2 regions of the Paenibacillus sp. FSL W7-1279 genome follow, and region 2 is predicted to be linked to the other one. Evidence: riboswitches for the same ligand, from Rfam matches in the RefSeq annotation. Region 2 holds a riboswitch; the other holds the start of a gene.
What was found. A riboswitch is a leader RNA that binds a small molecule or an ion and turns the genes downstream of it on or off. The one in region 2 is predicted to bind FMN.
Positions count from the first base shown of each region.

Region 1 (5,652 bases), 960 kb from region 2:
GCAGGCAAGGATCTGAATATAACTGATGCAGGCGGAGCAGTGGACCGCATTACGGTGAAGGAAGAGGCGTGGAAGAAGGCAGTTGCCGGATTGTCTGCGAACGGGCAGCAGGAACTCATTATTCGGGCTCCGGAGTTGAACCGTGCAGCCGAGTTATCCCTTTCGGCAGCAGGTCTGAAGCTCGCCATGGAACGGAATTCGAATGTGACCCTGGTGCTGGAGACCGCACTTGGAGCCTTCCGTCTTCCAGTGACGGCTCTACATTTGGATGAGGTTCTGAAGCCGGCTCAAGGCTCTGGCAGCATCCAAGTGAAGGTATCCGTGGCTCCGGCAGCCAGCAAGGTAACGGATGCTATGATAAGCAAGGCAGCTTCCATGGGTGCCTCGATGGCTGCGAACGGAGCGCTTCAGTTTGGCGTAGCGGTTGGAGCACCAGGCGCAGAGCAAGAACGAAAGGATTTCGGGAAGCGCGTAATCAGCCGCATCCTGCCGCTGCCGGCAGGGACAGCTTCGAATTCGGTCACTGCTGTAATTTTTGACGCAGATGCGGGAAGCTTCCGATTTGTACCGGCCACAGCGACGACGTGGAATGGTAAACCGGCCATCGAAGTGAAGCATGCCGGAAACGGCATTTACGCACTGCTGCAGTATAAGAAAAGCTTTGCCGATCTAAACGGCCACTGGGCGAAAGCGGAAATCGAATCCATGGCTTCCAAGCTGCTCGTGAACGGAGTTAACGCTAACTCGTACGCGCCGGGCAAAGTAATCACGAGAGCAGAGTTTACGGCAATGCTGGTCCGCGCGATGGGACTTAGTCCGGTCATCGAGAGCGGAGCATTCAAGGATGTTCAGGATGCCTCCGCGTATGCCGGCGAGATCGGCGCAGCGTTGCGTTACGGCTTGATCGAGGGCGGCACTGGCGGTGCCTTCTTGCCCAATGCCAGCATGACTCGAGCGGAAATGGCCGTAATGATCACCAGGGCCATGGAGGCGGTGGATCCGACAGACCTGCCGAACCAGAGTGCGAATGCCAGTATTGAATTCAAAGATCAGGCATCCATCCCTGCTTGGGCGGCTGCCCATATTGCCAGTCTTACGGAGCAAGGCATCCTGCGGGGTGACAACCATGGTCATTTCGGTGCACTCGATTCGGTTACCCGTGCGCAAGCGGCACTTGTTCTGAAACGTACTTTGGCAGCATTGAACTTTATGAACTAAGCGAAGCAGGAATCCATTAGAAATTATAAGACCGTCCTTAAGGTTGCTGAAACCTTAAGGACATTTTTTTTATAACAATGTAAATTGCGAGCGGTTAAAGAGAAGTGCGCTGGTATCCGATAATATCCGTAAGTGTTAGATTAACGATGGGATAAGGATGTGGCTTCATGCGCATTGCGTCTGCATATACATACTGGAGTCAGGTGAAACGGATGGACGCCGAATCAGCCCAAGGCGGATTTGAACAGCTGCTCCAGAAGAGCAAGGAGGAAGAAGAGAATAAGGGAAAGCTGGTAACCGTAAGGGAAAACGGTTATTTGCGTCAGTATATGGTTCAACCGGATGGGAGCAAAATGCTGTTAAGCGAGACGAAGCAGTACGAGAGTGAATCCGCCGCCAGTTCAACAGATCTATCGATGTCGTTGCCTCAAACAGGCGGAATGAGTCATAATACCAAGGACGCTCTCGATCTGTTATGTCTTCAGGCTGGTGCGGTCGGTACCCGTTCCAGCTACAAGATATTCGATATTACCTAAAATGAATAAATACCAAAAAATCATACTGGTAACAAATCGATACTTGCTGTATAATTCTCAGTAAGTCTTGGTTGAACGTGAGATTTTTCATTGTATTCAAGTCTAATTTCACTTATTTTGAAAATAGATGTATTTACATGAAAGAATTCATGTTATAATTTCAATATATCAACTAAGCTCATAGGAATTATCGGTTAATTAGTGAGTGTGAATGCATTACAAAATAAAACATGAATATGGATCTTCGGGGTAAGGTGAAATTCCTAACCGGCGGTGATGCTTCGTTCCGGCGTGAACGAAACTCAGCCCGCGACTCGCTGCGTTCTGGTGTGAATCTGATCGCAGCGACTGACTTGGTGCAATTCCAAGGCCGACGGTAAAGTCCGGATGGGAGAAGATCAAAGATGAGTTTGCCGTGGATGCGAAATTTTCCATTCGGGCGCAGGCTTATTTGATCAGCCCCCGTTTACGTCGACATATGTCGATGACGGGGGCTTTCTGCTAGTAAGACCTCCGTATTCAAGACAGGAGAGGGCAAGATGAGTAATATTAATACTGGAGTCAAGGTGAGACCCTATGGTTCCGACACACAGGCAAGTCGACGTTTTAAGGGAGGGTTCTGGCTCGTCGTTTTGGGAGCCGCCCTGTGGGGCGTAGACCCCTTATTCCGGGTCATTCTGCTTAAGAATCTGACTTCGGCACAGATCGTTTTGCTTGAACATATCATTATTTCCCTGATTGCAATTCCTGTATTGTGGAAGAACCGGGAGGAACTAAAAGGCCTTGGCTGGAATCATGTAGGTGCTCTGCTGTTTATATCCTGGGGCGGCTCGGCATTGGCTACCGTATTGTTCACGATGGGGCTGTCGAGCGGCAATCTGAATGCCGTCCTGCTGCTTCAGAAGCTGCAGCCGCTGTTTGCCATCATTCTGGCCAGCCTGCTTCTGAAAGAGAAGCTTCCGCGCCATTTCGGCATACTGCTCATCATCGCGTTGGCGGGCACGTATTTACTGACCTTCGGTTTAACCTTGCCGATTGGCCATTGGAATGAGTTTATTCAAGTTGGCAGTCTCTTGTCCTTAGGCGCAGCAGCGCTGTGGGGCGGTTCAACCGTCATGGGGCGCCTGATGGTAGGCAAACTGAAATACGAGACGGTAACCTCGCTGCGCTTCGTGCTTGCCCTGCCGCTCCTGACCGTCATCACGTGGAGCGAGGGTGCAGCATGGAATATGCCGGCCTGGAATACCGGGGCCTTTGCCTTGGTATCGCTGAACCTGATCGGTCAGGCATTACTGCCGGGTCTCCTGAGCTTGCTGGTTTATTATAAAGGATTAACCACGACCAAAGCCTCCGTGGCAACACTCGCGGAATTGAGTTTTCCCATGGTGGGCGTGCTCATCAACTGGATCGTATTCCAGCAGATCGTGACAGGTCCTCAGCTTCTGGGATTCCTGCTGATCTGGGTCGTACTGTTTATTATTTCCAGACAGCAATCCGAAGCTTCCCCGCAATTGCAATAAAATCATACGTTTGTAGAAAAAGCCGATCCGGATGGGGTCGGCTTTTTTGCCGTTACACAAAACTGTTCCAGTAAGTTTGCCTGGCGAAAGGATCATTTTTTTGAAAGATATGTAGGGTTTCCGGAATTAAAGGTGTCTTATATAGTAGCACCGGATCTATGGCTTGGTTCAACCAAATGAGATGGTTATAAAGGGGGGAGGATCCATGGAGGATCGGACATTGTTGGACGGGCTTGCGCAGAAAGATCCGCAATGTTTTGAAACATTGGTTGACCGCTATTCACGCTACATAGCCGCGGTGGTCGCTAAAGTGGCCGGTGGACGGTTTAATTCCTACGATGTGGAGGAAATCACCGGGGACGTGCTGGTCAAGCTGTGGACAGACGGGCCCAAAATCATGCTGCGCGGAGATAGCCTCAAGCCTTATCTGGCCATAGCCGCGCGTAATCATACCTTGAATGTTTTGCGAAAAAGACAGCGGGTCATTGAATCCGAATTGGAAGATGATGCGGTTTCTTGTCCTTCTGCAGAGGCATTGGCTATTCTGCGGCAGGAGAAGGAAGCGATTAGCGGCATGGTCCAGGATATGGGGGAACCGGATCGCGAAATCTTCATCCGCAGGTACTTCTATTTGGAGAAAGTCCGAGATATTGCAAGCAGGCTGAATATGCAGGAGAAAGCCGTCACGGCCCGGATCCGCCGGGCAAAGGACAAACTGCGCATTCATTATGAAACCGAGAATCCGTAGGATTTCTATAAGGACCGTGTCTATAGGAGTGAAGCTTCGAATCGATAGCGAAAGGGGATGGATGCAAGTGAAGCGGCGAATTGTAGATATCATGGCCAATATCGACAATCAGGAGCTGGAGAATCTTCTCCTTACGGAGGAAGAGGAACGCGAGTTGACACAGCAAATCAGTATGGAACGCATCAAGAATCGAGCGATGAACCGTATTCAAGAGGAGGAAACGATGATGTTTAAAAACAGGAAAGTGAAAAAATATAAAGCCAGTATCGTTATCGCTGCCGCGATGATTATGATACTTAGCACGACCGCATTTGCGAGCCAATACATGGATAGCTTGAAGCAGTTCTTCGGTCAATCCGCGTCCATTGCGGAAGACGAACGATCACCTATACAAGGGACAGATACCGCGTCCGGGGTAACCATGAATGTGGAAGAAGGGGTTTATGTCGGCAACAGCGGTTATTTGGTGGTCAGCTTCATGAAAGAGGATGGCACGCCATTCCCCGAGGGTGTTTCGATCCCCCTACTTGAACTGAAAACGGAACATGATGTGAGTTATATGGTGGGGCAGCAGCTTCTTGAGGATAACAAAAAGCTTGTCGGCGTATTTGAGATGGATGCGATGAATGACCTCGACGGGCTTAAGGCACGGATCACAGCCGATCGAATCACGTCAGCGGACAACACCCAAGCCGTTGAAGGCCCTTGGGATGTTCAATTCACCATTTCTCCCGGGAAGCAGAGAGAGCAGAGTCTGAATCTGGCGATCGATGAGGGTGAGGAGGCACTGTCTCTCAGTGCTATTAGTGTCTCTTCCATCGGTGTAGCTATCGAAGGCAAGCGTACCGATGGTGAGCTGGATAAACTGCCGGAGTATACGCCGGAGGTTAAGGTTATCGCCGTTGACGGATCAGAACTGATGCTTCATGCCAGTTCGACAAGTACCACAAAGAGCGGGTTTCAGTGGCTGTATAATTTGGACAGCAAGAACAACCTCGTTTTTCTGGGGGATGTGGACATCAAAAGCATCAGCATTGACGGCAACGTGACGAAGCTGAAGTAAATATAGATATATAGGTGGCAGGAGGAATCTCAAGGGGCAGAAGTGATGACTTCTGCCCTTTTACTTGATCAACACCTCAGCAGGAATGGAATCCGAAAGCCGTAAGCGCATCAGGCCATAGCCTAAATACGCTTACGGTTTTTTTGAGGCTTCGGACCGAAATATGATTCATGAGAAAAAAATGTATTGAAATTGGAGAAAACGTCCATTAAAATGAAACTAACTACCATACTAGTTATACTAGTATGGTTAAACGCGACTCTCAACATAGGTGGGAGAGGCAGCTGGGTCACTTTGTCGGTATAACGTTCAAGATACGGAAGTCTATTGGTAAAACCAATATTGTAAGCGCTTAATATTGAAGGGGGGATCAATATAAGGGAGGATATTACCTGCCGTAACGCTGCAACCTGCTTATAGCCACAATAATTGAAAGCGATTTCTTCGTGAGTACTGAATGGAGCTGGATCATGAAACACGGCCATATTCCATGACGAAAGAGGTATGAGAAGAGGCCATACGGATTGGAGTGAATTACGTCGATGGAGCCAAAAGTTGCGCATCATT
Region 1 covers NZ_CP150215.1:1,650,556-1,656,207, forward strand. Annotated here, with positions in the region: gene MKY82_RS06945 (choice-of-anchor I family protein) at 1-1,218, shown strand, start outside; gene MKY82_RS06950 (hypothetical protein) at 1,386-1,754, shown strand; FMN riboswitch at 1,991-2,157, shown strand; gene MKY82_RS06955 (DMT family transporter) at 2,294-3,274, shown strand; gene MKY82_RS06960 (sigma-70 family RNA polymerase sigma factor) at 3,480-4,022, shown strand; gene MKY82_RS06965 (hypothetical protein) at 4,084-5,085, shown strand; gene MKY82_RS06970 (ABC transporter permease subunit) at 5,628-5,652, shown strand, end outside.
Region 1: another riboswitch for FMN. It lies ahead of MKY82_RS06955 (DMT family transporter); the one in region 2 lies ahead of ribD (bifunctional diaminohydroxyphosphoribosylaminopyrimidine deaminase/5-amino-6-(5-phosphoribosylamino)uracil reductase RibD).

Region 2 (5,652 bases):
CCCGGCACCCAGGCCACATCGATTTCGTTCTCCTGTGCGCCGTGACGCTTCAGTGCGTCCAGTGCGCCGCTCAGCAGCTTGCTGGTGATGAATTCGTTGAATCGACCTACGACGATCCCGTACTTTAGACCCTCGGATACTAATTTACCTTCAAATATTGTTGTCATGATGAATGACTTCCTTTCGGTTTGGAGTTTATATAAGGTCTTAAGGTGATCATAGGCATTGCTTCGCAACAAGTCGCTGCCGGATCAAATCGTTCTTCCGATCGCTGTTAAATCCTGATTTCATGATCTATTTTTTCAAGGTGGAAATCAGGATTTAAAGGCGACCGCTACCGCTTCTCCAGAACTGATTTGCTCCTCTGCTTATTATGCTCAGGCAAATCCGTCTTCTCAAATAAGACCTTTTGTTATATGGTGATTAGTTGGCACTCTCGTTCTGCTCAATATCGCTGAATTTCAGCATATGACCGAGCTTGGCTTGCTTTGTATGCAGGTAGCCCGTGTTATCCTCGTTCTCCGGCATTTGGATCGGAACGCGCTCCACAACCTCAAGACCGTAACCCTCAAGGCCTTTGATTTTGCGCGGATTGTTTGTCAGCAAGCGGATTTTTCTGATCCCCAGATCCTTCAGGATCTGGGCTCCGATGCCGTAATCGCGCAGATCCGCCGCAAAACCGAGCTTCAGGTTGGCGTCCACGGTGTCGAGTCCCTCTTCCTGCAGCTTGTAGGCTTTCAATTTGTTGATTAAGCCGATGCCCCGCCCCTCCTGGCGCATGTAGAGAAGAACGCCTCTGCCTGCTTCATCGATTTGGCGGAGTGCCGCCTCGAACTGGGGACCGCAATCGCAGCGATGGGAGTGAAACACATCTCCTGTCAGACACTCGGAATGCACGCGCACGAGGACAGGCTCATTCCCGTCGATCTCCCCTTTTACCAAGGCAACATGCTCTTTATTGTCCACGTCGTTGGTGTAGGCTACGGCCTGAAACACGCCGAAGTCGGTCGGCATCCGCACAGCTACCTCTCGCTGGACAAGCTTTTCTTTTTCATTGCGGTAATGAATCAGATCCTTGATGCTAATCAGCTTCAGCTCATGCTTCTTCGCAATCTCCACAAGGTCCGGCAGCCGTGCCATTGTGCCGTCTTCCTTGATTACCTCGCAGATGACGCCGGCCGGATAGGAGCCGCTCAATCTGGCAAGATCGACAGCGGCCTCCGTATGTCCTGCCCGGCGCAGGACGCCTCCATCTTTTGCGATCAACGGGAACATATGACCTGGTCTTCGGAAATCGGACGCAGATGCATTCGAATCCAAAATGCCTTTGACGGTGATGGACCGCTCATAGGCCGATATGCCTGTCGTAGTGTCCTTATGATCAATGGAAACCGTAAAGGCCGTTCCATGAAAGTCCGTATTTTGGGTAACCATCGGTTTGAGGTCGAGCTCCTGGGCTCTGGCCTGCGTCATGGGCAAACATACGAGCCCACGGCCTTCGGTGATCATAAAATTAATGACCTCCGGGGTTGCCTTATCTGCTAATGCGATAAAATCACCCTCATTCTCACGGTCTTCATCATCGACGACAATGACGACCTTGCCTTCCTTCAAATCGGTTAACGCCTCTTCGATTGTATGAAATGAAAAGCGCTCATCCATCGCTACTCCTCCTTCTTCCTCATGGAGACTCTATGTGAATCACCAGGCTTAGGCAAATCCGTGTTCCGCAAGATAATCCCTGCTGATCCCCGGTTTTGTTCCGCCTTTGCTGCCGGCCCCTTCTGAGCCGTAATGCAGCAGGTGATCTACATATTTCCCTAAAATGTCGCATTCGATATTAATCGTATCGCCCGCTTTTTTATAAGCCAGCACCGTCTCCGCCAGCGTATGGGGGATGATGGATACCGTAAAGGAGGAATCTGTCGTTTTGACAACGGTCAAGCTGATTCCATCCAGGGTGACGGAGCCTTTCGGAATGATATATTTGAATATGTCCCCATTCGCGGGCGCAATCTCGTATACCACGGCATTCTGATCTGCCTGCACGCTGCGAATGACGCCTACGCCATCCACATGCCCCTGAACGATATGGCCTCCGAATCTGCCTCCGGCCGCCATCGCCCGTTCCAGATTCACCTTTCCGCCTGGCTGCAGTTCCTTAAGATTGGTATTTCTATAGGTTTCCGGCATCACGTCTACCGTAAATATACCTTTGTCAATGGTTGTAGCTGTCAAGCAAACGCCATTAACGGATACGCTGTCCCCCAGCTTTAAATCATCCATAATCCGGCTCGCGGAAATGCTCAGCAGCATGGCTTCGCCCTTCCGTCCGATCCGCCTCATCTCGCCGATCTCCTCAACCAATCCAGTAAACACAGGCTTCCCTCCTTTCTTTCTCCTTATTTCCAGACCGGAATCCCGGTGACGTAAATATTGTCGCCAAGTCTTTCGGTCTCAAGTCCTGTCAGCTGAATCGCTTGATTCATCTGCTCATACCCGCTGAACATGTAATTTCCCGGGGAATCGTATCCACCAATAATCTTAGGGGCGATGAACTGGATGAGCCGATCCACCAGCTTCTGTTCCAGCATTGAGCCATTCAGCGTGCCCCCGCCCTCCAGCAAAATGGAGGCAATCCCCTTTTGCCCCAGTTTCACCAGTGCAGCCTTCAGATCCACACGCGGTCCTGGCCCGCAGGGGATAACCTGAATTCCTTGCTCTTCCAGCACGGACCGGTTCTTCTCATCCGCCTGCTCCGTCGTCAAGACCCATGTCGGCGCCAAACCGTCTGTCACGACATGGCTGTCGAGCGGGATTCGTAAGCTGGAATCCACAATGATCCTAACCGGATGCAAGCCTTCCACGCCAAGTCTTGTCGTCAGGCTTGGATTATCCGCGATTACGGTAGACACGCCTACCATGATGCCCTGGTGACGATGACGCAGCGTATGCACAAGCTCTCTTGATTCCTCATTGGATATCCACTTGCTATCACCGGTTTTCGAAGCGATCTTGCCGTCCAGCGTGCTGGCTGTCTTTAACGTTACGAAAGGCTGACCCGTCGTAATGAATTTAATGAAGGTTTCGTTCAAGCGAAGAGCACGTTCCTTAAGGACACCGATCTCAACCCGGATTCCCGCTGCGCGCAGCATTTGGATCCCATTGCCCGCAACAAGAGGATTGGGGTCCTCGCAAGCAACAACCACTCGCTGAACACCCTCGGCAATCAGCCTCTCGCTGCATGGCGGCGTCGTACCGTAGTGACTGCAGGGCTCCAGTGTCACGTACACCGTACTGCCCGCTGCCTTGGTGCCAGCCATATTCAGGGCATGAATTTCAGCGTGCGGTGTTCCGCGCTCCAGATGTGTTCCCACCCCTGCAAGCGCGCCATCCTTAACGACGACACAGCCCACAACCGGATTAATCCCGGTTTGGCCCTGAGCACGTTCAGCCAGGTCCAGCGCAAGTGACATATAGAATTCATCGTTGACGATATCCATGCTAAACATGCCCCTTTCTCAACGTTCACACAAAAAAGCCCTGCCAAAGATTCGGGGAATCCTTAACAGGGCTTGATGGAAGTTAATAATCGACATACTAAATAACCGTTATGATCGCAGGTTTTGCCTATAACAAACGATTCAAATCCGTTACCGACGACATCAAATCATCGCAAGCACAGGTTTGAATTGCATGTGAAAACCTGCACATAACGCATATCGCGTTGTGTGCACAGACACAAATAGCACATGTTGCTTATGTGTCTTTCACTCCTTCTCCCATCCAGACTATACTGTCGGTCCCGGATTTTCACCAGGTCCACCGCATACGGTGTGTCACAACACACGCATATCCGGGTCACGGACTAAGACGCAGCCATCTGCTTTCTAAAGCTCAATCACTGCGTTCATCACCGCCGGTAGGGAATTTCACCCTGCCCCGAAGGATTAAACATATGAAATTGTTTGATCTTATCAAGAATCTTATCACCACCTTTTGAAAATTGCAAGAAAAACAACTAACTTTTTTAAAGTTTATAACTTAATGCCAATATGTCTATTGAATGTAGAAGGAGAATCCTCCCCCAAGGGAGAACAGTTAAATAGGATAAACACAGGAACTAGATACAGTTGAAAAGGAGCACGCAACGATGAAAACATCGCTGGACATTGTCGTCCGTCCTACGGAGATCGACGTCAACGGACATGTAAACAACGCCAAATACCTGGAATATCTGGAGTGGGGCCGTGAGGAATGGTACGAAGCAGGAAATCTTCAATATGACCTATTGAAACGGATCGGCGTCCAGACCGTTACCGTCAATATCAATATTAATTACCGCAAGGAGTGCGGCCAGGGCGAACGGCTGACGATCGTGACCGAACCGCAGACTATGGGTCGTACGAGTTATGTGCTGATTCAGACGATATACAACGAACAGGGAGAGCTGTGCGCGGATGCCGCCGTTACCAGTGTGGCGATGGATGTACATACTCGAAAAAGCCGGCCTGTTCCGGAGGAGCTCCGCCAATTATTCCCTGACCCTGCCTAACCCCTCCCCGGAATATTAAAAACAGGCTCACCCTTATGAGTGAGCCTGTCCTGACCAGAAGCTAATGGTTACGCTTCGTATACTTCTACTTTTTCCATTTTGTCGCGGCCTTTGAATGCATCCACATACTCCATGCCCTCTACAACTTTACCGAACACCGTATGTTGTCCGTCCAAATGCGGCTGCGGCTCGTAGCATACATAGAACTGGCTTCCGCCCGTGTTGCGGCCGGCATGCGCCATGGCCAAGCTTCCACGCTCATGCTTGTTAGGGTTGATCTCGCAGTTGATGGTATAGCCAGGACCGCCGGTTCCCGTTCCCTGTGGGCAGCCGCCTTGAGCAACGAACCCAGGAATTACGCGGTGAAATACAAGACCGTTATAAAAACCGGAGTTCGCCAATTTCTCAAAATTAGCTACCGTATTCGGTGCATCATTCTCGAACAGATCAAGCACTACCTCTTTGCCGTTCTCTAATGTGATCTTCGCTTTTTTAGCCATATGTGTTATCTCCTTCCGTTATTAGAACGCTTTAATCGATTTTTTTACAATGCATTCTATAGTTTACTATGAAATGAGCTTCGAAGCAAAAACGATCTTGTCCCCCGTTTACACATCCTATATCAAGTCCAAGGCAAACCAAAGAGCCCTGACCGCAGCCGGAGGCAGTGGCGGGCCCTCTTGGGTTTTAGAGCCGTAAAACAAACTTCAGTTTAATTGGTTACGGTTTCTTTGGTTACACTTGCCGGCACCACATCATGACTGATGATGTCCGCAAGCGACTCACGGCGTACGACCAGCTTGCTCTGTCCGTCCTTCACGAACACGACTGCAGGTTTGCGGATGCGGTTGTAATTGCTAGCCATGGAATAGTTGTATGCGCCTGTGCAGGATACGGCCAGCAAATCGCCTGTTGCTACCTTCGGAAGCTCCAAGTCCCAGATGAGCATGTCTCCGCTCTCACAGCACTTGCCGGCAATGGATACCGTTTCTTCCGGTTTCTCATTCGCCCGGTTCGCCAGCAGCGCTTCATATTTCGACTCGTACAGCGCCGGGCGCGGGTTGTCCGTCATTCCGCCGTCTACGGCAACGTATTTA
Region 2 covers NZ_CP150215.1:2,614,194-2,619,845, reverse strand. Annotated here, with positions in the region: gene ribE (6,7-dimethyl-8-ribityllumazine synthase) at 1-167, opposite strand, end outside; gene MKY82_RS11485 (bifunctional 3,4-dihydroxy-2-butanone-4-phosphate synthase/GTP cyclohydrolase II) at 424-1,662, opposite strand; gene ribE (riboflavin synthase) at 1,711-2,379, opposite strand; gene ribD (bifunctional diaminohydroxyphosphoribosylaminopyrimidine deaminase/5-amino-6-(5-phosphoribosylamino)uracil reductase RibD) at 2,403-3,503, opposite strand; FMN riboswitch at 3,771-3,954, opposite strand; gene MKY82_RS11470 (thioesterase family protein) at 4,154-4,555, shown strand; gene MKY82_RS11465 (peptidylprolyl isomerase) at 4,624-5,055, opposite strand; gene lysA (diaminopimelate decarboxylase) at 5,268-5,652, opposite strand, start outside.